3 regions of the Streptomyces sp. NPDC001750 genome follow, and region 3 is predicted to be linked to each of the others. Evidence: riboswitches for the same ligand, from Rfam matches in the RefSeq annotation. Region 3 holds a riboswitch; each other region holds the start of a gene.
What was found. Region 3 has a riboswitch for thiamine pyrophosphate ahead of ACFYY6_RS03805 (thiamine ABC transporter substrate-binding protein). Riboswitches for the same ligand answer to the same signal wherever they lie in the genome.

Region 1: it holds a riboswitch for thiamine pyrophosphate, as region 3 does, so the genes downstream of both, thiC (phosphomethylpyrimidine synthase ThiC) here and ACFYY6_RS03805 (thiamine ABC transporter substrate-binding protein) in region 3, are expected to answer to the same signal.
Region 2: it holds a riboswitch for thiamine pyrophosphate, as region 3 does, so the genes downstream of both, thiO (glycine oxidase ThiO) here and ACFYY6_RS03805 (thiamine ABC transporter substrate-binding protein) in region 3, are expected to answer to the same signal.

The regions. Positions count from the first base shown of each region.
Region 1 is NZ_JBIAUE010000010.1:215,516-225,071, forward strand. Features, by position in the region: gene hisC (histidinol-phosphate transaminase) at 1-241, opposite strand, end outside; gene ACFYY6_RS18320 (LacI family DNA-binding transcriptional regulator) at 657-1,769, shown strand; gene ACFYY6_RS18325 (metallophosphoesterase) at 1,969-3,027, shown strand; gene ACFYY6_RS18330 (hypothetical protein) at 3,222-4,040, shown strand; gene ACFYY6_RS18335 (GNAT family protein) at 4,123-4,764, opposite strand; gene thiC (phosphomethylpyrimidine synthase ThiC) at 4,948-6,762, opposite strand; TPP riboswitch at 6,755-6,888, opposite strand; gene ACFYY6_RS18345 (YibE/F family protein) at 6,963-8,294, shown strand; gene ACFYY6_RS18350 (SsgA family sporulation/cell division regulator) at 8,414-8,851, opposite strand; gene ACFYY6_RS18355 (IclR family transcriptional regulator) at 8,953-9,556, opposite strand, start outside.
Region 2 is NZ_JBIAUE010000004.1:140,979-150,534, reverse strand. Features, by position in the region: gene ACFYY6_RS08935 ((2Fe-2S)-binding protein) at 1-94, shown strand, start outside; gene bfr (bacterioferritin) at 130-654, opposite strand; gene ACFYY6_RS08925 (sulfite oxidase-like oxidoreductase) at 849-1,481, shown strand; gene ACFYY6_RS08920 (deoxyribonuclease IV) at 1,756-2,613, opposite strand; gene pknB (Stk1 family PASTA domain-containing Ser/Thr kinase) at 2,620-4,536, opposite strand; gene ACFYY6_RS08910 (thiazole synthase) at 4,664-5,458, opposite strand; gene thiS (sulfur carrier protein ThiS) at 5,461-5,739, opposite strand; gene thiO (glycine oxidase ThiO) at 5,736-6,941, opposite strand; TPP riboswitch at 6,939-7,052, opposite strand; gene ACFYY6_RS08895 (hypothetical protein) at 7,162-7,506, shown strand; gene ACFYY6_RS08890 (NAD(P)/FAD-dependent oxidoreductase) at 7,595-8,776, shown strand; gene ACFYY6_RS08885 (Rv2175c family DNA-binding protein) at 8,878-9,243, shown strand.
Region 3 is NZ_JBIAUE010000002.1:91,465-101,020, forward strand. Features, by position in the region: gene ACFYY6_RS03780 (aspartate aminotransferase family protein) at 1-510, shown strand, start outside; gene ACFYY6_RS03785 (ABC transporter ATP-binding protein) at 781-1,518, shown strand; gene ACFYY6_RS03790 (hypothetical protein) at 1,500-2,681, shown strand; gene ACFYY6_RS03795 (ABC transporter ATP-binding protein) at 2,789-3,814, opposite strand; gene ACFYY6_RS03800 (ABC transporter permease) at 3,837-5,450, opposite strand; gene ACFYY6_RS03805 (thiamine ABC transporter substrate-binding protein) at 5,591-6,715, opposite strand; TPP riboswitch at 6,789-6,906, opposite strand; gene rlmN (23S rRNA (adenine(2503)-C(2))-methyltransferase RlmN) at 7,154-8,260, opposite strand; gene ACFYY6_RS03815 (phosphatidate cytidylyltransferase) at 8,405-9,490, opposite strand; gene frr (ribosome recycling factor) at 9,490-9,556, opposite strand, start outside.

The DNA.
Region 1 (9,556 bases), on a different contig from region 3:
CGGGCACACCGAAACGGTCGGCCAACTCGTTCATCAGGCCGGTGCAGGCCATGTCCGGGTAGCGGTTGAAGTTCGCGGCCGCCGCCAGGGCGGATTCCATCACTCCGGGCAGCGGGGGGTACGGATTCTCGTTGGAGGACAGCTTGAAGGCGACCGGTCCACCGGCCGCCGCGGGCTTGCCCGGCACATAGGCGGGAACGCCGTCCAGCTCGGCGCGCAACTTGGGGCTCGTCTCGCTCACCGCAGATCCTCCTCGACCGTCTGTACACATCAATACTGCTCACCTTATGAGGATTGGGCGCCGCTGCGAATGGCCCGTGCGCCGTCGGACGCCCGGTGCGGCCGGGCGCACGGGAACGCTCTGTGCACCCAATCGCCCGGTGCGACCAGGAATGGGGGAGCGCGTTCGACCTTGACGCGCGCCGGTGGCTCACGCCGTGGCGCGCGTCCCTCGAAGAGGTGAGATGAGACCTCTTCGAAACATCGACCATTTAGTAGGCCCACCGGGTTCAGCGCATCACACTCCACGGCGCATTCGCCCAACGACCTGGCCTTACAAGGTATTTGACGCCGTCTGATCATGCAGAAACGTGCCTGTCAACGCGTGAATATGCGACCGGGCCAACCTCCCGCACGCCCCCTACTATCGGCTCGCCATGACAGCAGCAGGGAAGCACCAGGTGAGCCGGGCGGAGACACCCCGGCGCGGCAGCCGGCAAGGACGAGCGGGAATCCGGGACGTGGCCGCCGCCGCCGGGGTCTCCATCACGACCGTCTCCGACGCGCTCAACGGCAAGGGCAGGCTCCCGGACGCCACCCGCCGCCATGTCCGCGAGGTCGCAGAGCGCCTGGGCTACCGCCCGTCCGCCGCGGCCCGAACCCTCCGTACCGGCAAGTCCGGCCTCATCGGCCTGACCGTGACGACGTACGGCGACGAACCCTTCACCTTCACCGAGTTCGCGTACTTCGCCGAGATGGCCCGAGCGGCCACCTCCGCGGCGCTCGCCCGCGGCTACGCCCTCGTCATCCTGCCCGCCACCTCGCGCCACGACGTCTGGTCGAACGTCGCCCTCGACGGCACCGTCGTCATCGACCCCTCCGACCAGGACCCGGTCGTCACGGAGCTCGTACGACAAGGGCTGCCCGTCGTGTCGGACGGACGCCCGGCCGGTGCCCTCCCGGTCACCGCCTGGGTCGACAACGACCACGGCGCCGCCGTGCTCGACCTCCTCGACCACCTCGCCTCCGCCGGGGCCCGACGCATCGGCCTGCTCACCGGCACCACGACCGACACGTACACCCGCCTCTCCACCTCCGCGTACCTGCGCTGGTGCGAGCGCGTGGGCCAGGACCCGGTGTACGAGTCCTACCCCGCCCACGACCCGTGCGCGGGCGCGGTCGCCGCGGACCGACTGCTCGCCCGCCCGGACCGTCCCGACGCCGTCTACGGGCTCTTCGACCCCAACGGCACCGACCTCCTGGCGGCCGCCCGCAGATACGGGCTGCGCGTCCCCGAGGACCTGCTGCTGGTCTGCTGCAGCGAGTCCACCGTGTACGCGACGACCGAGCCGCCCATCACCACCCTCTCGCTCAAACCGCGCAGAATCGGCACGGCGGTCGTCCAGCTCCTCATCGATGCCATCGAGGGTGTGGATCACGGCGGCCCGGTGGAGCAGGTCATACCGACGGAGCTCATCGTCCGGACGTCCTCACAACGCCGTCCGCCCCGCACCACGGTCAGCGCGCCGCGCTCCCCCGCCAGGGACTGAGCAGGCGGCTCCTCCGCCAGGGATTGAACAGACGAATTCGGACCAAACGGCCGGTGAGCCTGACATGCTCCGGGATTCACCACCCCTGGTGCGTCACACAGCACGATTCGCATTCCTATGATGGGCGCACGACACCGCGGACCGCCCCGACCAGCAGGCCCGTCAGGTGTAGGGCGGCGCGACGGTGGTGGAGGGGTCGATGACACAGGGGGCCGGTCAGGAACCCGTGGTGCGGACTGCGACGTTGCGCGACTTCCGCGTGCCGCCCTACGCGCAGACCCCGGTACCGCCCGCGTCCCCGCATCCGGGCAACGCCCTGCCCGGGGACGCGCTGCCGGACGGGTACACGCCCACCGAACGCGACCTCCCGGTGATCAACCGCGGCGACACCGTCCAGGTACGAACCGTGCCGGAGCCCTGGCCGGCCCGCGAGCCGGGACTCGGGCCGCTCTACGTCGTCGGCGACGTCCACGGCTATCTGGACGAGCTGGTCGCCGCTCTCGCCGAACAGGGCCTCATCGACTCCGACGGCAGGTGGGCCGCGGGCAACACCCGGCTCTGGTTCCTCGGCGACTTCACCGACCGCGGTCCGGACGGCATCGGCGTCATCGACCTCGTGATGCGCCTCTCCGCCGAGGCCGCTGCCGCGGGCGGGTACTGCAAGGCGTTGATGGGGAATCACGAACTGTTGCTCATCGGCGCCAAACGGTTCGGCGACACGCCGGTGAACTCGGGCGCGGGCACCGCCACCTTCCAGGCCGCCTGGCTGCTCAACGGCGGCCAGAAGCACGACATGGAGCGGCTCCAGGACGTCCACCTCCAGTGGATGTCCCGCCTCGACGCGATCGTCGAGGAGGACGGGCATCTGCTGATGCACTCCGACACGACGGCGTACCTCGACTACGGCAGCACCATCGAAGACGTCAACGACACGGTGCACGCCATTCTCACGCGCAACGACGCCGACGAGTGCTGGGACCTCTTCCGTAAGTTCACCAAGCGCTTCGCCTTCCGTGACGATGCGGGACCGCAGGCCGTGCGGGAACTGATGGCCGCCTACGGCGGACAGCGCATCGTCCATGGTCACAGCCCCATTCCCTACCTCCTCGGCGAGGTCGGGTCGGAGGACGGAGAGGACAGCTCGGGTCCCGTGGTCGAAGGCCCGCACGTGTACGCCGACGGGCTCGCCATCGCCATGGACGGCGGAGTGACCATGGCCGGAAAGCTGCTGGTCGTCCAACTCCCCCTGCATGACTGACGGTTTTACGGGAAGACGCTTCCACGACCTGACCACGCCGAGCACCGGGCCGAGCGCCGGGCCTATTTCCGGAAACCCCCTGTCACCGCGTGCCGTGGGCGCTCTACCATCGGCGTATCCGTAGCAGGCTCTCCTCCGTTTCCGCCCAACTGCCCGGCAAAGAAGGGCTGTCGGGCCCGACGGAGCATCGGGGGATGCACATGAGAAGCGCTCCGCACCTGCTGACCGAGGACCGCCCCGAGTACGAGCGGATCCTCGACGACGCACTGCGCCACGCCCATCGACGGCCGGATCTGGCCGCGGTCGGTGAACGGCTCAACGCCGTACAGCTGCGCACCATGGCGCTGGCCGCCACGGACATGATCACGGCGACGGCGGCCACCGAGTACGACCACTACGTACGGGCCCGTGAGGAACTGCGTGGCACGGCCGACGGGGAGGGCCCGCCCGCCGGATCGGACACGGACCGTCCGGGCCGGTCGGGCGCCGGCGCGGGAGCGGTCGTCACGGTCCTCGCGCCCGTGCTCGCCGGCACCGCCGCGTTCATATTCCTGTTGGTCGGCTATCTGCTGAAGCTGCTCAGTCCACCGCCCGCCTTCGCCTCGACCCTGGTCACCGCGGGCTGGTTCTTCGCCGTGGTCATGGCCGCCGCCATCCTGGTCGCCGCCGTCGGGCTGCTGATCACCGCGCTGCGCAACGGCTCCGCTTCGGAGAACGCCGTACGCGACGAGATCGAGCTGCCGGAGGACGTGGCGCGGGCCCGGGAAGCCTGGCGGCACGCGCTACTGGAACGCGGCATCCTGCCGTTCCTGCGCGACGCCCTCGACGACCCCGAGGCCGCGTCCACCGCACGCACACCGCAGCGCTCGCCGAACCGCATCCCGAAAGTCGGCTACAGCCGCCCCGACTTCTCCGGCCCGGACGAGGGCCCGGCCGCGGGCCCCCGGCCGACCTTCACCAGCCCGGACTTCACCAGCCCCGACTTCGGCGGCCCCGAGCACGACGTGGAGTGACGGCGCCGCCGCACGCGCCCCCTCCACCCCACGTGGGGCCCCTGGTCCGGGGCCGACCAAGGACTCGGACGAGCCGCGCCGATCACAGGTCCCAGGACCTCGGGCGCGCCTGCCCCTCCCACTCGGGACGGAGCAGCGAGAACACCGCGACGTCGTACCGCCGCCCCCGGTGCAGGCACGCCGACCGGCTCACCCCCTCCCGGGTGAACCCCGACCTGTCGAGGACCGCGAGCGCGGCCGTGTTGTCCGCGTGGGTGATGGCCCGGAGCCGGTACAGGGGAAGCTCCCCGAACGCCAGGTCCGTCAGCGCGTCCAGAGCCCGCGTGCCGTATCCGCGACCGCGGTGCGGCGGGGACAGCAGCAGCTCGATATCGGCGGTGCCGTTGGCGTAGTTCTGGTCGGTGAGGGCCGCGTGGCCCACGGGGGTGCCGTCGGCGAGCACGACGAGGAAGTCGTCCCGGTCCTGGTCTTCCTGGTCGCGCTCGATGTGCTCGCGCAGCGAGGCGAGCGAACGCGGCCAGACCCCCATCTCATGGGCGGCCGCCGGATCGCACCGCCACTCCTGCAACAGCTCGGCGTCCTCGGTCTCTACGGCGACGAAGGCGACGTCCCGTCCGCGCCAGCACGGCTGCCGGTCCGCTTCCACCACCCGCACCGCGTCCGTCGCGTCCGCTGCGTCCCGCGCCTGCGTCGTGTCCGCTCTTTGTTCCGTCATGCCGCTCATGCGCAGATGCTAAGGAGACCCAGCCGTCGCGTTCATCCGATTTCCGGCCCGGGGACTTGGCTTCCGCGTGGCCGGTGAGGAGCCCGGGGGTGGCGGACCGGGCACGGGCCCGGGGGGCAAGCGAGGCGACAGGGGGCGGAACCCTGCCGTCCGCCCCCCTTGTCACCCCGGTCGGCTCTCGCCTCAGTCCGCGACGGGCAGGTAGACGCGGTTGCCCGCCGCCGCGAACTCCTTCGACTTCTCCGACATCCCCGCCTCGATCTCCGCCTGCGACACCCCGTGTTCACGCCGGATGTCCTGAGAGATCTTCATCGAGCAGAACTTCGGGCCACACATCGAACAGAAGTGCGCCGTCTTCGCCGGCTCCGCCGGCAGCGTCTCGTCGTGAAACTCCCGTGCCGTGACCGGGTCGAGCGCCAGATTGAACTGGTCTTCCCAACGGAACTCGAACCGGGCGTCGGAGAGCGCGTCGTCCCAGTCCTGCGCCCCCGGATGCCCCTTGGCGAGATCTGCGGCGTGGGCCGCGATCTTGTACGTGATCACGCCGGTCTTCACGTCGTCCCGGTTCGGCAGCCCGAGGTGCTCCTTGGGCGTCACGTAGCAGAGCATCGCCGTGCCCCACCAGGCGATCATCGCCGCGCCGATGCCCGAGGTGATGTGGTCGTACGCCGGAGCGACATCGGTGGTCAGCGGGCCGAGCGTGTAGAAGGGCGCCTCCTCGCAGATCTCCTGCTGGAGGTCGATGTTCTCCTTGATCTTGTGCATCGGGACATGGCCCGGCCCCTCGATCATGGTCTGGACGCCGTACCGCTTGGCGATCGTGTTCAGCTCCCCGAGCGTGCGCAGTTCGGCGAACTGCGCCTCGTCGTTGGCGTCCGCGATCGAGCCGGGGCGCAGCCCGTCGCCGAGCGAGTACGTCACGTCGTAGGAGGCGAGGAGTTCGCAGAGCTCCTCGAAGTTCTCGTAGAGGAACGACTCCTTGTGGTGGGCGAGACACCACGCCGCCATGATCGAGCCGCCTCGCGAGACGATGCCGGTCTTGCGGCGGGCGGTCAGCGGAACGTACGGCAGGCGTACGCCGGCGTGCACCGTCATGTAGTCGACGCCCTGCTCGGCCTGTTCGACGACGGTGTCCCGGTAGATCTCCCAGGTCAGCTCCTCGGCCTTGCCGTCGACCTTTTCGAGGGCCTGGTAGAGGGGCACGGTGCCGATCGGCACGGGCGAGTTGCGCAGAACCCACTCACGGGTGGTGTGAATGTTGCGGCCGGTGGAAAGGTCCATGACCGTGTCGGCGCCCCACCGCGTCGCCCACGTCATCTTCTCCACCTCCTCCTCGATGGAGGACGTCACCGCGGAGTTGCCGATGTTGGCATTGACCTTCACCAGGAACCGCTTCCCGATGATCATCGGCTCGGTCTCGGGGTGGTTGACGTTGGCCGGCAGCACGGCGCGGCCCGCGGCGATCTCCTCCCGCACCATCTCCGGCTCGACGTCCTCCCGGATCGCCACGTACTCCATCTCCGGGGTGATCTCGCCCCGTCGGGCGTATGCGAGCTGGGTCACGGGCCGGCCGTCCCGGCTGCGGCGCGGCAGCCGGGGCCGACCGGGGAAGACTGCGTCGAGATTGCGCAGCCCTTCCCCAGACTCTCGGCCTCGCTCGAGCAGGGGAGACCCCATTCGCGGCGAGGTGTGCTTGAGCCCGTCGTCCTCGGGTCGGACGGGCCGGCCCGGGTACTCCTCGGTGTCGCCGCGCGCGGTGATCCAGTTCTGCCGCAGCGGCGCGAGCCCGCGACGGACGTCGGTCTCGACGGCGGGGTCGGTGTACGGCCCCGACGTGTCGTACAGCGTCAGGTCCTTGCCGTTGGTGAGGTGCACCTGACGGACCGGCACACGGATGTCGGGGCGTGAGCCCTGGACGTATCCCTTGTGCCAGCCGATGGACTTCCCGGCCTCGTCGCTCTGGTTGGAGGCAGGCGTGCGTGCGTCCGATGTGGTCATGAGACCTACTCCCTACGCCGGCATTACCCGGTAACAGGTTCGGCGGTCGGCGCAGCTCATCCCGTACGGAGGTACGGATATCAGCGCCCTCTCAGCCCGGTGCTCCGAGCTCCCGCGTGTGCAAAGGTTCCTCCACGCTAGCGCCCCGTCCGGCGGAATGAACAGAGGGTCCCTTGCCTCCTTGCGATGATCGGCCGGTGATGTCCCTCCCCAGCGTTCCCGAACCGCCGAGTCCCCACCACGGCCACACACACGGCCATACGCACGCCCACGGCCCCGCCGCGCCCGTCTCCCGACATCTGCGGAAGGTCATCGCGGCCGTACTGATCCCGTTCGCCGCCGCGGTCCTCGCCGGACTGGCGGCGCTCTGGCCTGGCGGTGCGCCACCGCACGAACGAACCGGTGTCGGCTTCGACCGGCAGACCCAGCAGGGCAAGGTGGTGAACGTCGACACAGTGGACTGCAAGGAGGTGAACGCCTCCCAGATGCCGGTCGGCGGCGAGACCGCTCCGCAGTCGGCGGGCCGCACCGGGCTGTGCGCGAAGGCCACGGTCGAGGTGACGACCGGTCACGACAAGGGTCGGCGGTTCGTGGAGATCGTCCAGCCGGACGCACCGCGTCAGCTGCGCGAGGGGCAGGGCGTGGTCGTGGCGTACGCCCCGGACGCGCCCCACGACCTGCAGTACTCGGTGACCGATGTGAACCGGAAGTTCCCGATGGCGCTGCTGGCCGGGATCTTCGCCCTGGTCGTGGTCGCGGTGGGCAGGATGCGGGGGGTGATGGCGCTGGTCGCGCTCGCCGTGTCGTTCGCCGTGCTGACCCTGTTCATCCTCCCGGCCATCCTCCAGGGGTCGAATCCGCTGATCGTGGCGGTGGTCGGGTCAAGTGCCATCATGCTGATCGCGCTCTACATGTGCCACGGGCTCACCGCCCGTACCTCGGTCGCGGTGGTGGGCACACTGATCTCGCTCCTGCTGATCGGGCTGCTCGGCTCGCTGTTCATCGGCTGGGCGAGCCTGACCGGCAACACCGACGACAGCACCGGCCTCATCCACGGCCTGTATCCGCGCATCGACATGAGCGGCCTGCTGCTGGCCGGCGTCATCATCGGTTCGCTCGGGGTGCTCGACGACGTGACGGTCACCCAGACGTCGGCCGTCTGGGAACTGCACCAGGCGAACCCAACGATGGGCGTGCGGGGGCTCTACCGGGCGGGGATCAGGATCGGGCGCGATCACATCGCCTCGGTCGTCAATACGCTGGTGCTCGCCTACGCGGGCGCCGCGCTGCCGTTGCTGCTGCTGTTCTCGATCGCCAGGAGCAGCGTGGGCACGGTGGCCAACAGCGAGCTGGTGGCGGAGGAGATCGTACGGACGCTGGTCGGTTCGATCGGGCTGGTCGCATCGGTGCCGGTGACAACGGTGCTCGCCGCGCTGGTGGTCTCCGCGGACCGCACAGGGCTCGGCGCGGAAGCCGGAGCTTCAGCACCCGTACGGACCGGGAAGGGCCGCCGTCGCAGGACGAAGTCATGAGCACCCCGGAACGGACATCGGCCGACAGACGAGGAGCGGTCCTGACTACGGAGAGCGATTCACCCATTCGGCGGATGCCGTGTTCGACCGGCGGGCACCGGTCGGCGACACCGTTTCCTTCAGCCGGCGTTCTGCTCCTCGGCAAGGATCCGGCCCAGGGCCTCCTCCAGGTTTCCCTCGAAGTCACCCAGCGTGCGCTCCTGTCCGAGCGGCACGAGCTTGTCGGTCCGGTCGAGAAAAGCCACGAGCGGCGCCGAACCAGCCCGGAAGAGGGCACGGTCGGCGCCCACCTGAAGGCGGATGTGTACATCGGAAAGCCCCTCGGGATCCGTGGGCCCGATGTGCACATCGCCGTCGCCACTGGGGCTGTTGAGGCCGTCGAGCAGCAACTCACGGCCGAATGCCCAGGTGACGGGGGCGTCACCAGGCAGATGGAAGGTCATCCGAATCGCATACGGATCACACACTTCGTACCGGAGCTCCACCGGGATCCGGAAAGAGAGCTCCTCGGAGACGAGAAAGCTCATCATGACCTCAGCTTGAACCGACTCGCGCATCGTTCAACCCCGCAGTAGATGAATCTGGCCAGGAATGATCCCCCATGGCCCTATTGACGCCATCGTGGTGCACGCGATAGCAGATCACAAGGAGTGATTTTTCAGATACTGATAGAGAACACGAATGAACGCAAGAGGTTGGCCACTTCGCCACGTAGTTGTTCGACTGCGGGGAGCAATCGGTGTTCCTGTTCCAGAGGTACTGAAATCGCCATAGCGGCTGCGGTGGAGCCGGCGGTGATCGGAATGGCCGCGCAGACCGTTCCCAGGGCGTACTCCTGCCGTTCGACGACGGGTTCCATGCGCTCCAGCGACCGCAGCCGCTCCAGGAATGTCGCGCGGTCCCTCACCGAATACGGGGTCAGTGGCCGTACCGGATGCCGGTTCAGGTGGTCCTCGCGCGCCTTCTCGTCCAGTCGGCTCAGCAGGCACTGACCGATCGCATGGGCGTACCCGGTCTCCCGGAAGGACGCCCACTCGCGCACGGCGGGCATGGCGGGATCATCGGCGACCGCGACGAGTTCGATCTCGCCCTCGCGGTAGACGGCGCAGTACACGGGGACACCGATGGCCTCGCGCCAGCGGCTGAGCGACTCGGACATCCTGCTGCGACGATTCTGCGGTGTACCCTCGGCGGTCAGACGCTCGGCGGCGGCGCCGAAGCGGAACACTCCGTTGTCACGACGCAGATAGCCCTCGTGCGTC
Region 2 (9,556 bases), on a different contig from region 3:
GACGCCCGGCGCCGACTCCGACGCCACCGGAGGCGATACCGACGCCCTCGCCCCGGGTGCCGTACTGCCTGCCCGGCTCCCCGAGGCGGCCTGACCTCTTTCGCCGGCCAGCGCTTTCGGAGCGCGGCACTAGTGTCCTCCGTACCCCTTGAGGCCCGTCTCGCCGCTGTGTCCCTCGTCGTGCGGCTGCTCGATCTGCTGCGCGATGTAGAGCGGTTCGCCGAGCTTCTCGACGAGCTCCAACTGGGCTTCGAGGTAGTCGACATGGTGCTCCTCGTCGGCGAGGATCGCCTCGAAGATGTTCGCCGACGTGATGTCGTCCTTCCCGCGCATCAGGTCGATCCCGCGCCGCAGGCGGTCGATCGCCTCCACCTCGATCTGCAGGTCGGCCTGGAACATCTCCGTGACGGTCTGCCCCACCCTCACGTGGAACAGTCGCTGGTAGTTGGGCAGTCCGTCGAGGTAGAGGATCCGGTGCGTGAGGATCTCGGCGTGCCGCATCTCGTCGAACGACTCGGCGCGGGTGTACTTCGCGAGCTTCAGCCAGCCGGCGTGCTCCTGCATCTTGGAATGAAGGAAGTACTGGTTGATCGCGGTCAGTTCGGCGGTCAGCTGCTCGTTCAGGAACTCAAGGACCTCGGGATCGCCCTGCATCGGAGAGGCTCCTTCCGGCCGGTGGGTACCGGCCTATACCGGTGAATGACAGTGAATGCCAACGAATACGGCAAGTTGGCCGAATCCTCGCACCGCGCTCGTTGATCGTCCAGTAAGTACACGCTTAGTGGGATTTGCCGGAATTATCTACACCCTGGTCGGAACCACCCCTGTCTGTCTGTCACCATGGAGGCATGGGTCAGCCGGAAAGCCGGGAAAACCGCGCGTCAGAGCAGTCGGAGCTTCCGCCGGGACAGCGACTCCAGCGCGGCTGGCCGGTCACCCACTACGGGCCGGTGCCCAAGTTCAAGCCGGACCGCTGGGAGTTCCGCGTCTTCGGTACCACCGCGGACGGCGCGAAGCACTGCTGGAACCATCAGGAGTTCTCGGCGCTGCCGTACTCCTCGGTCGTGGCCGACCTGCACTGCGTCACGAAATACAGCATGCTCGGCGCCGAATGGGGCGGGGTCCTCGCCCGTACGGTTCTGGAACTCGCGCCGCCCGCGCCGAACGTCACGCACGTGATGGTCTGGGCCGAGTACGGCTTCAGCTCGAATCTGAGGCTCTCCGACTTCGCCTCGGACCGAACGATCTTCGCCACCCACAAGGGCGGTGAGCTGCTCACCGCCGAGCACGGCTTCCCGCTCCGGCTCATCGTGCCGCACCTCTACGCCTGGAAGGGGCCCAAGTGGGTCCGCGGCGTCGAGTACATGACGGCGGACCGCCGCGGCTTCTGGGAGGAGCGCGGCTACCACAACATCGGCGACCCGTGGCGCGAGCAGCGCTACTCGTACCAGGAGGAGCCCGGGGACGGCCCCGAGCTCTGACCCGATGGGCGACGGACGCGCCCGGTCCGCCCTCAGTGGTGGTACTGGTGCACCACCGCGTGGCCCTTGCCCCGGCCGATCATCCACTTGTCGACCGGCGTGGTGGCGACGGTATTGCTATGCGCGCTTGCGGCGTTGGCCGAGAGCCCGCGCAGCCCTTCCCCAAGCTCCCGACTTCGTCCGAGCAGGGGAGACCCCGTCCGAGGGCTTTCGCCGCCCTGCGGCGCACGCGCCGGACGACGCTCCTTCCGGGCATACCTTGCCGGTCACGGCACTAGTCCTGGGTGCGCAACCCCTTCAGCCGGGCCACGTCCGCCGCGTGGCCGTCCTTTCCGCCCGGTGTCTCGATGATCAGCGGCACGCCCGCGGTGGCCGGATGGGAGAACAGCTCCCGGAACGGCCCCTCGCCGATGTGCCCGGCGCCGATGTTCGCGTGCCGGTCCTTGTGGGTTCCCGCCGCCTCCTTGGAGTCATTGGCGTGGATCAGCTTCAGCCGGCCCGCGCCGACGGTCTCGACCAGCAGGTCCAGGGTCTGCCGCATGCCCTCCGGGCCCGACAGGTCGTGGCCCGCCGCGTGGATGTGGCACGTGTCGAGGCACACGCCGAGCCTGGGGTGGGAGTCGAGCGCCTCGAAGTACGGGCCGAAGTCCCAGGTCCGTGAGCAGAGCGAGGACCCCTGACCGGCCGTGGACTCCAGCAGCAGGTACGGGTCGTCGTCGTGCGTCAGCTCGTCCAGCAGCGGCCGCAGGTGCGTACGCACCTGGGCGAGGGCCCGTTCGCGCGGCCGGCCGCCGGTCGCCGACCCGGTGTGCACCACGACGCCCAGCGCTCCGATCTCACGGGCCCGGCGCAGCGAATGGCGCAGCGAGTCCACCGACCTCTCCACGGTGGCCTCGGTGTGCGAACCGAAGTTGATCAGATACGGGGCATGGACGTACGCCGGTACGGACGCGGCGGCGCACTCGGCGCGGAACCGCTCGTCCTCGGCGGGGTTGCCCACGGGGGTCGCCCAGCCGCGCGGATTGGCGACGAAGACCTGCACCGCCTCCGCCCCCATTTCCCTGGCATAGGGCAGGCCGACCTTGGCGAGACCGCCGGCCACGGGGACGTGGCCGCCGACTGGGTTGCGCATGTGGATCTAGAGCCCCTTGGTCCTGATGGTGATGGTGCCGCCCTCGGGGGCCCGTTCGCCGCCCGCGACGGACTGGCTCGCGATCGTGTCGCTGAAGGAGAGGAAGGGGCGGTCGACCTTGACGTCGAAGCCCGCGTCCTCCAGTTCGCTCCTCGCGTCGTCGACGCCCTTCCCGGTGACGTCCGGGACGGTGATCATTCGGGGCCCCTTGGAGACCGTGAGCGTGATGGTGTCGCCCTCGGCAGCCCGGCTGCCCTCGCCCAGCGACTGATGGGCGATGTCGCCGGCGACCTCGGGGGAGTGGACCCGGTCGGGCAGCACCTCGGCCTTCAGCCCCTGCTCGTCCAGCGCGGCGGTGGCGTCCTCGACGGACAGCCCGGTGACATCGGGCACATCGACCGGAGCGCCCTTGTTGACGACCAGGGCGACCGCGGAGCCGGAGCGGCGCTCGGCGCCCGCCGCGGGGTCCGTACGGATCACCTCGCCCCGCGCCGTCTCCTCGCTGAACTCCTTGGTGACCATGCCGGGCACCAGGCCGACCTCCTTCAGATCACGTTTGGCGTCGGCGAGCGCGAGGCCTTGGACATCGGGCACCTTCACGATCTCGGGGCCGCGCGAGACGACGAGCTTCACCGCGTCGTTCCCCCGGATGCGGTCGCCCGAACCGGGGTCGCTGCTGATGACCTTGCCTCGTTCCACGGTGTCGCTGTAGGCCCGCTCGACGCCCTCGAGCTCCAGACCGGCGTCCGAGAGCCGCTTCTGGGCGGTCTTCTCGGTCTGGCCGAGCACCGAGGGCACCCGGGTGAACTGCCCGGAGTTGATGTACCAGACACCGGTGCCGATCCCCAGCACCAGCAGCACGGCGACCAGCGCGGTGACGACGGAGCGCCGGGGGCCGCGGCGCCACGGGGCGCGCGGTGCGGGCCGCGGCGGCTCCGGCAGGGGCATTTCCAGTCGGCTGGTGTGATGGGCGACGCCCTGGTCGGCCGGGAGCAGCCGCGGGATCACGCTCGTGCGGTCCTCGGCGGAGCCGTGCGCCTCGGCGAGGGCCTGCGGCGGTACGGCGTCCAGCTGGGCGTCGGTGAGCGCGGAACGGGCCTCGCGGGTTTCGGCGAGCAGGGCCACCGCGTCGAACGGGCGGACCTCGGGGTTACGGGCGGTGGCGCTCGCCACCAGGTCGTCGAGCTCGACCGGGAGTTCCGGGACGGCGGCCGACGGGGCCGGGATGTCCTCGTTGAGGTGCTGATAGATGACCTGGGCGGGGGTGTCGCCGACGTGCGGCTTGGACCCGGTCAGCATCTCGTACAGGACCACACCACACGCATACACGTCGGTACGGGTGTCGGCCGTACCGTGTTCTATCTGCTCGGGGGCGAGGTACGAGACGGTCCCGAGCACCGAGCCGGTGGTGCTGGTGACGGAACCCACCGCCCGCACCAGACCGAAGTCGGCGACCTTGACCCGGCCGTCGTCCCCTATCAGGACGTTCTCCGGCTTCATGTCGCGGTGCACGAAGCCCGCCCGGTGCGCGGCGCCGAGCGCGGCGAGCACCGGCTCCAGGATGTCCAGCGCGGCCCTCGGCTGGAGGGCGCCGCGGTCGCGCAGCACGTCGCGCAGCGTGCAGCCCGGGACGTACTCCATCGCGAGGTAGACGTACTGGCCCTGGGCGCCCTGGTCGAAGACCCCGACCACATTCGGGTGCGCGAGCCGGGCCACGGACTTGGCCTCGCGTATGAACCGCTCCACGAAGGACGCGTCGGTGGCGAGTGCCGGATGCATCACCTTGAGGGCGAGCACCCGGTCGAGCCGGGTGTCCACAGCCCGGTAGACCGTGGCCATGCCGCCCACGGCGATGCGGGCATCGACGCGGTAGCGGCCGTCGAGCAGCTGCCCGACGAGCGGGTCCTGGAGGGTCGTATCCACGGATGTGAGTCTACGAGCCGCGGCGGACACGTCCGACGGCCCGGACGGTCCCGGGGCCGAACCGCAGCCGAGGCGTGACAGGGACACGTCGCCTCCCCGGCCCGACGGGCCCGCCCGGGTGCCCCGGTCAGAAGGCCGGGCGTTCCGGGTCCAGCACCGCGCGCCCCGCCACCGGCGACGACGCCTCGGCGAAGTGCCGGCGCGGGATCCGGCCCGCCCGGTACGCCAGCCGTCCGCCCGCCACCGCGTGCCGCATCGCGGCGGCCATCAGCTCGGGCTCCTGGGCCCGGGTCACGGCGGAGGCCAGCATCACCGCCGCGCACCCCAGCTCCATCGCCAGCGCCGCGTCCGAGGCGGTCCCGGCGCCCGCGTCGAGGATCACCGGCACCCGCGCCTGCTCGACGATCAGCTGGAAGTTGTGCGGATTACGGATGCCGAGACCGGAGCCGATGGGGGAGCCGAGCGGCATCACCGCCGCGCAGCCCACGTCCTGGAGACGGCGGGCCAGCACCGGGTCGTCGTTGGTGTACGGCAGCACGGTGAAACCGTCGTCCACCAGGGTCTCCGCGGCGTCCAGCAGCTCGACCGGGTCGGGCAGCAGGGTCCGCTCGTCGGCCACCACCTCCAGCTTGACCCAGTCGGTGCCGAGGGCCTCGCGGGCCAGCCGGGCGGTCAGCACGGCCTCGCCCGCGGTGAAGCAGCCCGCCGTGTTCGGCAGGACGCGGATGGAGAGCCGTCGCAGGACGGAGAGCACCGAGCCCTGCACGGTCGGGTCGAGGCGGCGCATCGCGACGGTGGTCAGCTCTGTGCCGGAGGCGACGAGGGAGCGTTCCAGCACATCGAGGCTGGGCGCCCCGCCCGTGCCCATGATCAGCCGGGAGCCGAACGTGGTGTCGCCGAGGGCGAGGAGGTCGTCGGACACGGTCAGCCTCCCTGGACCGCGGTCAGGATCTCGACCCGGTCTCCGTCGCGCAGCGCCGTGGCGGACCACTGCCCGCGCGGCACGACGCTCTCGTTGACGGCCGCCGCGACACCGGAGCGGGCCGAGGTCAGCCCGGCGACCAGCGCGTCCAGGGCGGTGCCCGCGGCGAGGTGCCGGACCTCCCCGTTCACGGACACGGACACGGAGGCGGGGGAGGGGCCGGGCGCGGGGTCGGTGAGGGGCACGGAATCGGGAGCGGGGGAGGGCGCGGGCTCGGTCATGCGGGCTGCTCCTGACGTACGGAGTCGACGGCTGGCGAGAAGCGGTACGGGGTGAAGGGGCGGGCCACCTCGGGCAGCTCGCCCTCGGCCAGCGACGCCGCCATGACGTCTCCGGTGACGGGCGTGAGCAGCACCCCGTTGCGATGGTGGCCGGTCGCGAGATGCAGACCGGGCAGCGCGGTGGGGCCCAGCAACGGGGCGTTGTCGGGGGAGCCGGGACGCAGACCGGCCCGGGTCTCGACGAGCGGCAGCTCCGTGATGCCGGGCACCAGCTCGTGGGCGTCCCGCAGCAGCTCGTAGACGCCGCCCGCGGTGACGGTGGTGTCCCAGCCCATCTCCTCGCTGGTGGCACCGACGACCAGTTCGCCGTTCTCGCGCGGTACGAGATAGAGGGGGCCGCCCCGGACCACGGCCCGGACCGTCCGGGAGAGGAAGGGCGCGTACCGGGCGGGCACGGTCAGCCGCAGCACCTGCCCCTTCACCGGCCGGACCGGTGGCGCGACCCCGTCCGGCAGGCCCGGCAGTCGGCCGCTGAGACTCCCCGCGGCGAGCACGACCTGGTCGGCGGCCAGCTCCGGGCCCCCGGCGAGCACGATTCCAGTGGCCCGGTCGCGCACCACCGTCAGACGCTCCGCCCGGGCCCGGTGGAAGACCACCCCGGCCCGCTCGCACGCGGTCAGCAGCGCGGCGGCCAGTCGGCGCGGATCGATCTGATGATCACCGTCGACCCGCAGCCCGCCGCGCACGCCCGGCGCGAGCATCGGCTCCAGGCGGCGGCACTCGCGGCCCGTCAGCCACTCCGACTCCAGGCCCGAACGCCGTTGCAGGGCGTGCAGCTCCCGCAGATGGGCCCGGTCGTCGGAGTCCAGCGCGACGGCGAGCGTGCCACAGGCGCGAAAGCCCGTGTCCCGGCCGCTCGCCTCCTCCAGCTCCGCCACGAACGCCGGGTAGCGGGCGGCCGAGGCGAGATTCAGCCCCAGCAACAGCTCCTCGCCGTAGTGGAGTTCGGTGACGGCGGCCAGCATCCCGGCGGCCACGCGGGCGGCCCCGCCGCCGGGATCGGGATCGGCGACCGCGGTGCGCAGTCCGCGCTGCGCGGTCCGCCAGGCGGTCACCAGGCCGATGATCCCGCCCCCGACGACGAGGACGTCGTACGGCCCCCCGTCCCGGTCGGACCGGCCCTCGTGGTGAGAAGAACGCATGGGCGTCCAGCCCCTCCCTTCGCCGGCATGACCCGGATCAGGTTCGTACGGTCGAAGGCCGCTTCAGCCTCCCTCTCAGCCCGCTGCGTCCGGGCTCCCGCGAGTGTCTTACCGTGGCCACCCTAACGACTTCCTCCACTGCCAATCGTGGACGAGGTCGTAAACCTCGCCCACCGGACCCGGGCGAGGGACCGCCGGACCCAGGCAAGGGAGCAGCGCCATGGCCCGTTCGCTCGACGGAGTCGTCCTCTCGCCGGTCGCCGACCAGGCACCCGGTCAGGTCGGTACCCGTACCCGCTTCACGTACCACGAGGAGGACGGCCGGATCTGGGCCGAGTACGCGGGCGGCGACGTGGTCCGCGGCCATCTCGTCGGCACCCGCGCCGGTGACGTCCTCGACTTCCGGTACGTGCAGCTCAAGCAGGACGGAACGACGTCCTGCGGCCACTGCGTCTCCACCGTCGTCGATCTCCCGGACGGCCGGGTCCGGCTGGAGGAGCGGTGGGAATGGGAGTCGCAGGAGGGCAGCGGCACCAGCACCGTGGAGGAACTCCCCCTGCCGTGACGTTCTGTCAGGTGTTTATGGTGTACGGGTGAGCGATCAGCAGCAGTCGCAGCAGTCGGAGCGCCGTGTCGTCGTCGTCGGCGCGGGCATGGCCGGTGTGCAGACGGCCGTGGCCCTGCGGGAACAGGGCTTCACCGGCCCCGTCACGGTGATCGGCGCCGAACCCCACCAGCCCTACGACCGGCCCCCGTTGTCGAAGGCGGTGCTGCTCGGCAAGGCCGAGGACTCCGCCTTCGACATCGACTTCGAGGCACTGGACATCGAGCTCGGACTGGGCCTCGACGTCACCGGCCTGCGGGCCGCGGCGCACGAACTGGACACCCCGTCCGGTCCCGTCCCCTACGACGTGCTGGTGATCGCGACCGGCGCCGAACCGATCGTCCTGCCCGGCACCGAGGGTGTCCCCGGCGTCCACCTGCTGCGCACCCTCGACGACGCGGCACGGCTGCGGCCCGTCCTCGACGAGCGGCAGGACGTCGTGGTCGTCGGTGCGGGCTGGATCGGCGCCGAGTTCGCCACCGCGGCCCGCGCCGCCGGCTGCGCGGTCACCGTCCTGGAGGCCGCCGACCGGCCGCTCGCCGGTGCGCTGCCCGCCGAGGTCGCTGCCCCGATGGCCGCCTGGTACGTGGAGAGCGGCACCGAGCTTCTCACCGGCGCCCGGGTCGACCACGTCGAACCGGGCCGGGTGGTCCTCGCGGACGGCCGCGCGATCCCGGCCGGGGCCGTCGTCGTCGGTATCGGCGCCCGCCCCGCCACCGGCTGGCTGGCCGGCTCGGGCATCGCGCTCGGCCCCGACGGCTCGGTGACCGCCGACGCCGCGCTGCGCACTTCGCTGCCCGACGTGTACGCGGTCGGCGACTGCGCCTCGTTCCCGTCCGCCCGCTACGGCGAACGCCTGCTCGTCCACCACTGGGACAACGCGCTCCAGGGCCCCCGGACCGTGGCCGCCGACATCGTCGCGGCGGCGGGCGGGGACCACCCGGCGCCGCCCGCCTACGACCCCGTCCCGTACTTCTGGTCCGAGCAGTTCGACCGGTTCGTGCAGTACGCGGGCCACCACGCGGGCGCCGACACCCTGCTGTGGCGCGGCGACGCCGCCGACCCCACCTGGTCGGTGTGCTGGCTGCGCGACGGCGTCCTGGTGGCGGTCCTCGCCGTGGGCCGCCCCCGCGACCTGGCGCAGGGCCGCAGGCTCATCGAGGCGGGCACCCGCATCGACCCGGCGCGGGCCGCCGATCCCTCCGTACCTCTGAAGTCGACGGCCCTCTGACACCCGTACTCCACGGCCGCCGACCCTCCGACGGCGTACCGGCACCGCCCGTACGGTCGGCCCGGCTACCGACTGTCGGTCCGGGATGGCAGGCTTGTCCCGTGACCGAGATTGACGCAAAGATCGATGCTCTCGTCCCCGCCTGGCTCCACCTCCCCGACATCGCCGACATGCTCGGTGTCGAGGTGACACGTGTGCGGCAGCTGGTCAAGGAGGGCCAGCTCATCGCCGTACGCCGCGGTGAGAACCGGGCTCTCCAGGTGCCGGCTGCCTTCATCGCCGGCAACAAGGTGGTCAAGGGCCTCTCCGGCACCCTGACCCTCCTGCGGGACGACGGCTTCAACGACGAAGAGATGCTGGAGTGGCTCTTCACCCCCGACCCGACCCTGCCGGGCACCCCCGCCCAGGCACTGAGCGAGAATCGCGGCACGGAGGTGAAGCGCCGCGCCCAGGCGCTCGCCGTCTGAGAGCCTGCCGGGTGACCTTCGATCGGAACGCGGACGCGGTAAGGTGCGTGCGATTCCAAGGCGCCGGGATGTCCTCGGATGGGGCCTCCCCTGCTCGAACGGAGTTGAGAGCTTGGGGAAGGAGCTACGCGGACATCCCGGCAACGCCGGAGGCGGCCCCTGGCCCTCAAGGCATCGGCGTGGGGGGGAGTGCGTGCCAGGGCGCGCCGCCCGGTCAGAGATCGCCCGACAGGCTCCGAGAGTCCGTCGGGGTGGGGGGCGGCCCGGCCCCCCCCCCCCCCCCCCCCCACCCCCGCCCCCCCCGGGGGGGGGG
Region 3 (9,556 bases):
ATGACCTCGGGCTACTCCCCCATCGGCGCCTGCATCGTCTCGGACCGCGTCGCCGCGCCGTTCTACGAGGAGGGCAACACCTTCCTGCACGGCTACACCTTCGGTGGCCACCCGGTGTCCTCGGCGGTCGCTCTCGCCAACCTCGACATCTTCGAGCGCGAGGGCCTCAACCAGCACGTGCTGGACAACGAGAACGCCTTCCTCACCACGCTGCAGAAGCTGAACGACCTGCCGATCGTCGGCGACGTCCGCGGCAACGGCTTCTTCTACGGCATCGAGCTGGTGAAGGATAGGGCCACCAAGGAGACGTTCAGCGACGAGGAGACCGAGCGCGTCCTGTACGGGTTCCTCTCCAAGGCGCTCTACGACAACGGCCTGTACTGCCGTGCCGACGACCGCGGCGACCCGGTCGTCCAGCTCGCGCCGCCGCTGACCTCCGACCAGTCGACGTTCGACGAGATCGAGGGCATCCTGCGCAACGTCCTGACGCAGGCGTGGGCCAAGCTCTGACCGGCAGTTCCGTCCGCCGACCGGCCACGGACCGGCCGGCGGACGGAATCCGGCGCCCGACCGCTGCCTGACGACCGCCCGACCGGCGGTCGTCCCCCCATGGTCCACGACGGCCCGGGTGCCCCCATTCGAGTGGGATGGGGTGCACCCGGGCCGTGTGCTGTGCCCAGACCCCGGTCCGGATCCCTACGGTGCCGAGTGACCGATCGGCCCCCGCATCGTTCCCCCGTACAGGGGACGGGACTTACGATCTGAACCGAGGTGTACACCATGGTGGCCCCGCCGGACAACGACGTGATCTGGGCGCGTTCCCTCCAGCACTCCCACAACGGCTCGCCCGCGCTCGGCGGAGTCTCGCTGGGCGTCCGCGACGGCGAGATCCTCGCCGTGACGGGCCCCAGAGGCAGCGGCAAGACGACCCTGCTGCTCTGCCTGTCCGGTCAGTTGGTGCCCGAGCAGGGCGAGGTGTGGTTCAACAGCGTCCCCGTCCACACCATGGGCCCCCGGCTGCGCGAACGGCTGCGCCGGGACAGGTTCGGCTGGATCGCCCCCGTACCGCAGCTCGTCCCGGAGCTGAACGCCTGGGAGAACGTGGCGCTTCCACTGCTCCTGCGGGGCACCACGCACCGGGAGGCGAAGAAGACCGGCCTGGAGTGGCTGGAGCGGCTCGACATCGGCGCGTGCGCCAAGCAGCGGCCGCACACCCTGCTCCAGGGAGAGCGCCAGCGGATTGCCGTGGCCCGCGCGCTGGCCACCTCGCCGACGGTGATCTTCGCCGACGAGCCGACCGCGGCCCTGCACCACGCCGACCGGGCGCACGTGCTGCGCACCCTCACCAGCGCGGCCCGCTCGCACCGCATCACGGTGGTGCTCGCCACCCATGACGCGGAGGTCGCCTCCCTCGCCGACCGTACGGTCCCGCTGCTGGACGGCCGCTGCGTCGCCACCGTCTCCCTGCCCGCCGTGTCCGATGCGGAGGGCCGCGCCGCGTGCTCGCTCTCCGTCTAGCCCGGGGCTCCCGTCCGCTGGTCCTGCTGCGCAGGCTGCTCGTCGCGGCAGCCTCCGCCGGGGTCGGCTTCCTGCTGCTGTGCGCCCTGGGCTACGCGTCGGGGCACCCGGACCGGCCCACCGCTGCGCTGCTGCGGCTGCTGTGGTGCTTCGTACCGCTCGCCGCCACCGTGCAGTTCGCGGTCGCGGTGGCCCGTACGGATCCCAGCACCCGGCCGCGTTCCGGGCTGTCCGCCGTGGGCCTGGGGCCAGTGAAGCTCACCGTGCTGGCCGCCGTCTCCACCGCCGTCTCCTGCACGCTCGGATCGGTGGTGGCGCTGCTGGTCTTCCTCCACCTGCGCGGCGATCTGTCCGGGCTGCCGTTCGACGGCGCCGCGGCCGGACTGCTCGACGCCCGATCCCCGCTGCCGCTTGCCGCCACGCTGGTGCTGCTGTCCCTGGTCCCGGTGTCCGCGGCCGTCGCGAGCGGAATCGCGTTGCGCGAGCGGCCCGTGGTGGTCCCGCTGCCCGACGAGGGCCCCGCGGACGGCCCGCGGGAGGAACACCCCGCTCCGGCCACGCCCCCGGGCGGGCTGCCGTGGGGCGTGGCCCTGACCGCCGTGGGCCTCGCCGTCGAGGCGTACATGAGCCGCGGTGACGGGCACAGCCTGCTCCCGCTCCCGGGCCGTCTCGACGACAGCCCGGCCGGGGTGCTGGTGGGGTGGGCGCTGACGGCGGTCGGCCTGGCGATGGCCGGGCCCGGCCTGGCGTACCACTGCGGCCGGCTGCTGCAGTCGGTGCGCCCCGGTGCCGTACGGCTGCTGGCCGGACGGGTCCTCATGGACGAGGCGCGCCGGATCGGCGGGCCGCTCGGTGTGGTGTGCGCGGTGCTCTCGGCGGTGGTCGCCGTGTACGCGCTGCACGGAACCGGGCCACGCCCCTTCGGCCCGCTCACCGCGCTGGGCTCGGTGCTCGTCCTCGGCTGCACCGCGGCCACCCTGCTGACCTCGGCCCTGGAGGCCAGGCAGGACCGTTCCCGAACGTCACGGACGCTGCTGCGGCTCGGCACCCCGGCCTCGGCGCTGCGGTACGCGACGGCGCTGCGCGCCGCCGTCCTGCTGGCGGTGTTCGCCCCGCTGACCTGGCTGGTCGCCGAGCTGGCGGCGCTGCCGCTGACCGTCTGACGAGGCCGTCCCCGCGGGCGGCGGCCGTCGGGGGCGCGGGCCGGCCGCCTCCGGTGGGGCGACCCGCGTGTGCCGTCCCGGGCCCGCCCGGTCGCCCGGGGCCCACGTCACCGTTCGGCGGGCAGCACCACGCACTCCGCCGCGTCGAAACGGACCCCGACCGTCTCCCCCTCCCCGGGGACGTCGCGCAGCGCGCACTCCGCCTCCAGAGCCGGACCGCGCTGCGGCGTCAGCCGTACGGCGACGCGATCGCCCCGGAACGTGCGGGCCCCGACCGCGCAGCGCAGCCCCTCCTCCGGGGCACCGATCCGCACCCCGGCCGGACGCACGAGCAGGGCGCGCTCCCCCTGCGGCGACCCCTCGGGCACCGGGACCCCGCCCCACGCCGTGTCGGCGACCGCGCCGTCCACCGTCGCCGCCACCACGTTGTCGAAGCCGAGGAACCGGGCGACGAACGCGGAGGCGGGCCGCTGCCACACCTCCAGCGGCGTGCCCGTCTGGGCGATGTGCCCGTCCCGCATCACGACCACCCGGTCGGCCAGCGCGAACGCCTCGCCCTGGTCGTGCGTGACGGCCAGCACCGTCGTACCCAACCGGCCGAAGAGCATGCGCAGTTCGGCCACGAGGCGTTCGCGCAGACCGCGGTCGAGCTGGCCGAGCGGCTCGTCCAGCATCAGCAGCTTGGGACGCGGGGCGAGCGCCCGCGCGAGGGCGACCCGCTGCTGCTCGCCTCCGGACAACGCGGCGACGGCGCGCCGCTGGGCGCCCGGCAGGCCCACCAGGTCGAGGAGTTCGCCGACCCGGCGCTCCTGATCGCGCCGGGACACCCCGCGCATCCGCAGCCCGAACGCGACGTTGGCGCCGACGTCCCGGTGCGGGAAGAGCTGGTGGTCCTGGAACATCAGGCCGAGACCCCGCCGGTGCACCGGCACCCCCGCCTGGTCCGCCCCGTCCAGCAGCACCCGGCCGCCGTCCGTCCTCTGGAGCCCGGCGACCACCCGCAGCAGGGTCGACTTGCCGCTGCCGCTCGGTCCCAGCACACAGACGATCTCGTGCTCGTCGACCGCCAGGTCCACCCGGTCGAGCGCGGTCCGCTCACCGAAGCGGACCGTGGCCGATTCCAGTGTCAGCATCGTCAGAACTCCCCGGACATCCCTAGAACTCGCCGGACCGGTCCGTGCGAATACGTTCGAGCAGCAGCAGCGAGACCGCGCAGACCACCATCAGAATGGTGCTGAGCGCCATCGCCTGGCCGTAGTTGAGCTCACCGGCCCGGCCCAGCAGCCGGGCCACCGCGACCGGCAGCGTCGGCCGGTCGGGCCGCGCGATGAACACCGTCGCGCCGAACTCGCCGAGCGAAACGGCGAACGCGAAACCGGCCGCGACCAGCAACGCCCGCCGCACCAACGGGAGATCTACCTCCCGCCAGGCCCGCAACGGCGACGCCCCCAGCACCGCGGCCGCCTCCCGGAGCCGGCCGTCCACCGCGCGCAGCACCGGCAGCATGGTCCGCACGACGAAGGGCACGCCGACCAGCGCCTGGGCGAGCGGCACCAGGATCCATGACGTGCGCAGGTCCAGTGGCGGCTTGTCCAGAGTGATCAGGAAGCCGAAGCCGACGGTGACCGCCGACACCCCGAGCGGCAGCATCAGCAGCGCGTCGAAACCGCGCACGAGCCGCCCCGCGCGCCGGGTCAGCGCCGCGGCGGCCAACCCGCCGACGACCAGCGCGATCACGGTCGCGACCAGCGCGTACGCCACGGAGTTCCCGATCGCTTCGAGCGGCGCGACCAGGAAGGTGCCGCCGCCCGCGTCCACGGAACCCAGGGCACGGTAGAAGTCGAGGCCGTGGCCGTCCGGGGTGTCCAGCGAGCGTTCCACCAGCACCGCGAGGGGCAGCAGGATCAGCACCAGCACGGTCAGCAGCACCGCGCCGAGCAGCGCCCACTGCCCGGCCCCGCGCGGCCTGCGGGCGGTCCGTTCCGGATCGACCAGCCTCAGCGCGGTCTCCCTGCGCCGTACGGTCCACGCGTGCACGGCGAGGATCGTGCCCACCGCGGCGAACTGGACCAGTGTCAGCACGGCCGCGGTCGGAAGTGCGAGGAGCTGGGCGGTCTGCCGGTAGATCTCCACCTCCAGCGTGGCGTACCCGGGGCCGCCGAGGATCTGCACGACACCGAAGGAGGTGAAGGTGAAGAGGAAGACCATCAGCGCGGCGGCGGCCACGGCGGGCGCGAGGGCCGGCAGCGTGACCCGTCGCCAGGCCGCGAACCGTCCGGCGCCCAGCACCCGGGCGGCCTCCTCCTGCCGCGGGTCGAGCTGCGCCCACAGACCGCCGACGGTCCGTACGACCACCGCGTAGTTGAAGAAGACATGGGCGAGGAGAATCGCCCACACCGTGGTGTCGAGGCGCACCCCCCAGAGTTCGTCGAGGAACCCGCCGCGCCCCAGCATCGCCAGGAACGCCGTCCCGACGACGACGGTCGGCAGGACGAACGGCACGGTGACCACCGCCCGCAGCACTTGCTTTCCGGGGAAGTCGAGGCGGGCGAAGACGTACGCGCCGGGCAGCGCGACGAGCAGCGTCAGCGCGGTCGAGGCGAGCGCCTGCCAGGTGGTGAACCACAGGACGTCACGGATCTCCGGCCGGGCCAGCACCTCGCCGATCCGGCCGAACTGCCACACACCGTCCGCCTTCAGCCCCCGGCCGACGATCGCGACGACGGGGTAGGCGAAGAACACCGCGAAGAACGCGACGGGCACGGCCATCAGGGACGGCCGCACCGCGCCCGCACCCAGGCGCCGGGCCGCCGTCCGCACCGCGTCCGTCCTGCGCCCGGCGCGCGGGCGCGGACCCGTGACGTCCGCGCCCTTCGCCGCCGCGCCCGTCCCCCGTGCGGCGGTCCCGGCTACTTCACGACGAGCGAGGACCACGACTGGACCCACTGCTCACGGTTCTTGGCGATCAGGTCGGGGGCGACGGTCGTCGGCTTCTCGACGGTCTCGCCGAACTTCGTGAACAGCTCCGGCAGTTTCGCGTCCGACACGACCGGGTTCACGAACATGTTGAGCGGCATGTCCTCCTGGAACTTCTTGCCGATCAGGAAGTCCAGCAGTGCCTTGCCACCCGCCTCGTTCTTGGCGCCGTCCAACAGGCCCGCGAACTCGATCTGCCGGAAGCAGGTACCGGTGGCGACCCCGGTCGGGGCCTCGGCCGGCTGCGGCTTCGCGTACAGCACCTCGACGGGCGGGCTGGAGGCGTACGAGACGACGAGCGGACGGTCGGCCTTGGCCTTCCTGCCGCCCGCGGAGCCGGAGAACTCCTCGTTGTACGCCTGCTCCCAGCCGTCGACGACCTTGACGCCGTTGTCCTTCAGCTTCTTCCAGTAGTCCTGGTAGCCCTTCTCGCCGTAGGCGGCGACGGTGCCGAGGAGGAAGCCGAGGCCGGGCGAGGAGGTCGCCGCGTTCTCGGTGACCAGGAGGTTCTTGTACGCGGGCTTCGCCAGGTCGTCGAAGGTCCGCGGCGGAGCGAGCTTCTTGTCGGCGAAGTACTTCTTGTCGTAGTTCACGCAGACGTCGCCGGTGTCGACCGGCGTGACCCGGTGCTCGGCATCCAGCCGGGTGGCGGCCTCGACCCGATCGATGCCCTTCGCCTCGTACGGCGTGAACAGGCCGCTGTCCAGGGCGCGGGAGAGCAGGGTGTTGTCGACGCCGAAGAACACGTCTCCGCGCGGTGAGCCCTTGGTCAGGATCTCCTGGTTGAGTGCGACGCCCGCGTCGCCGCTCTTGAGGACCTTGACGGTGTAGCCGGTCTCCTCGGTGAACTCCTTCAGCACCGCTTCGGACGCGTTGAAGGAGTCGTGGCTGACGAGCGTCACGGTCTTCGGACCGGCGCCCTTCGTGCCGCCGGAGCCGGAGGACGACGTGTCGGAACTCCCGCAGCCGGCCAGTGCCGTGATGCCGAGCGCGGCCACGACGGCCGTGAGACGTACGGACCCGGGCGTGGTTCCCGTGGTCCTGCGCGTGGTGGTCATGATGGATTCCTCCTGGGTTTTGGCCAGGAAGAGACGCGGCCCCACCCGCGGGACGCGGGCAGGGCGCAACAGCATGAGTTGATGACCGAACTTCCTACCCGGAATGACCCGGGCGAGGTTCAGAGGGTCTGCGGACGACCGGTCCCCCGGTGCCGCACTCTCAGCGCTGTGGCGCTCCCCTGTCGGAATATGAAGTTGATTTCCGGACCAGGTTACACGGGCCGCCCGGCCGGGCCGCCGGGGCCTCGGCGCACGGTCGACGCCGCAGGCCCCGACTCCTTGACGCCCCGTCCGCTCCGGAGCCCTGCCGGACCACCGCGGCCCCGGCCAGCGCCGGTCTCGACGCTCCCGTGGAACCGGCGATCGCCGCTCTCAGCACTCCCGCGGGCCCGGCGGACTTCGGCCTCGGCATTCCCACGGACCCGGAGAATGCCTGTGTCAGCGCTCGGCCGCCGCCAGCTGTCCGCAGGCCCCGTCGATCTCCTGGCCCCGGGTGTCCCGTACGGTCACCGGAACCCCGTGCGCCGCGATGGCCTCGACGAACGCCTTCTCGTCCTCGGGCCGGGAGGCCGTCCACTTGGAGCCGGGCGTCGGGTTCAGCGGGATCAGGTTGACGTGCACCCGCTTGCCCTTGAGCAGCCGGCCGAGCAGGTCGCCCCGCCACGCCTGGTCGTTGATGTCCCGGATCAGCGCGTACTCGATGGAGACGCGGCGGCCGGACTTCTCCGCGTACTCCCACGCGGCGTCCAGCACCTCGCGCACCTTCCACCGGGTGTTCACCGGGACGAGGGTGTCGCGCAGTTCGTCGTCCGGCGCGTGCAGCGAGACGGCGAGACGGCACTTGAAGCCCTCGTCGGCGAAGCGCAGCATCGCGGGCACCAGCCCCACGGTGGAAACGGTGATCCCGCGCTGTGAGAGCCCCAGCCCGTCCGGCTCCGGATCGGTCAGCCGGCGGATCGCGCCGACCACGCGGTTGTAGTTGGCCAGCGGCTCGCCCATGCCCATGAAGACGATGTTGGAGAGCCGCGCCGGTCCTCCGGGCACCTCCCCGTCGCGCAGCGCCCGCATGCCGTCCACGATCTGGTGGACGATCTCCGCGGTCGACAGATTGCGGTCCAGACCGGCCTGCCCGGTGGCGCAGAACGGGCAGTTCATCCCGCAGCCCGCCTGCGAGGAGATGCACATCGTCACCCGCTCCGGGTAACGCATCAGGACGGACTCGACGAGCGTCCCGTCGTGCAGCTTCCACAGCGTCTTGCGGGTGGTGTCGTCGTCGCAGCTGATGTGGCGGACCACCGACATCAGCTCGGGGAACATCGCCTCGGCGAGCTTCTCCCGCGAGGCGGCCGGGATGTTGGTCCACTCGGCCGGGTTGTGCGCGTACCGCGCGAAGTAGTGCTGCGAGAGCTGCTGGGCGCGGAACGGCTTCTCGCCGATCGCGGCGACCGCCTCCTTGCGCTCGGCGGGCGTGAGGTCGGCGAGATGCCGCGGCGGCTTCTTGGCTCCGCGGGGTGCGACGAAAGTGAGTTCTCCGGGCTTAGGCATGGTCCGTCCAGTGTCGCAGACGCGGCGACGAGGGCCCGCCGCCCTGTGGACAACGCCCTGTGGGCAGCGGGCCCTCGTCCGAGAACGCCAAGGTCGGGACGGGCGGGGCGCACCGTCCGCGGGCTCACAGCCTGCCGGGTGCTCTCAGCCGGAGCCGACGAACAGCACCAGCAGCAGCCAGACCACCGGAGCGGTCGGCAGCAGCGAGTCCAGCCGGTCCATGATCCCGCCGTGTCCCGGCAGCAGCGTGCCCATGTCCTTGATGCCGAGGTCCCGCTTGATCATCGACTCGCCCAGGTCGCCCAGGGTGGCGCTGGCCGCGACCGCGAGCCCCAGCAGCAGCCCCTGCCACCAGGCACCGCCGTCGATCAGGAACTGCATGCACAGGGCACCCGCGACCATCGCGAAGGCGACGGCCCCGAAGAGGCCCTCGCGGGTCTTCCCGGGGCTGATGCGCGGAGCGAGCTTGTGCTTGCCGAAGCGCCAGCCGACGGCGTACGCCCCTGTGTCGCTGACCACGGTCAGCAGCAGGAAGGTGAGCACCCGCTGCGGCCCGTCGTCCGCGGTCAGGAGCATGGCGACGAACGTGGCGAGGAACGGCACGTAGAACGCGGCGAACACACCGGCCGTGACGTCCTTGAGGTAGTCCTCCGGAGGCTGGGCCATCCGCCAGACGAGAACCGCGAGCGCGGTCAGTGCCACGGCCACCCAGGCGCCCTCGGCACCCTTCATGTACCCGGCCACCACCATCGCCGCACCGCCGACCGCCAGCGGCACGAGCGGCGCGTTGATGCCCTTGCGCTCCGACAGCCGTGAGGTGAGCTCCCACAGGCCCACGACGACGGCGACGACGATCACCCCGACGAAGACGGCCTTCACGACGAACAGCGAGGCGACGATGACGGCGCCGAGCCCCACCCCGACCCCTATGGCGGCTCGCAGATCGCGGCCCGCACGTTTCTTCTGCGGGGGCGGTGGCGCGGTGGGCATGGGCTCCTGCGGCTTCTCGTCGCGGAACAGGGGGCCACCGTTCGGGCGTGCGCCCCCCTGCTCCCGGTCGTCACGGTCGTCAGCGTCTCCACCTGCGTCAGGGGCGTCCGGCACGATGGGCATGGGCCGAGTCTGCTGGGCGTCATGCACATCGTGCGCGGGACCTGCCGGGGCAGCACGCATCTCGGGCGCAGCCCACGGACCGGCTCCCGGCGTGGCGCCCCAGGAAGAGTCGTTCATCAGACTTCGAGCAGCTCGGCTTCCTTGTGCTTGAGCAGCTCGTCGACCTGTGCGACGTACTTCGCG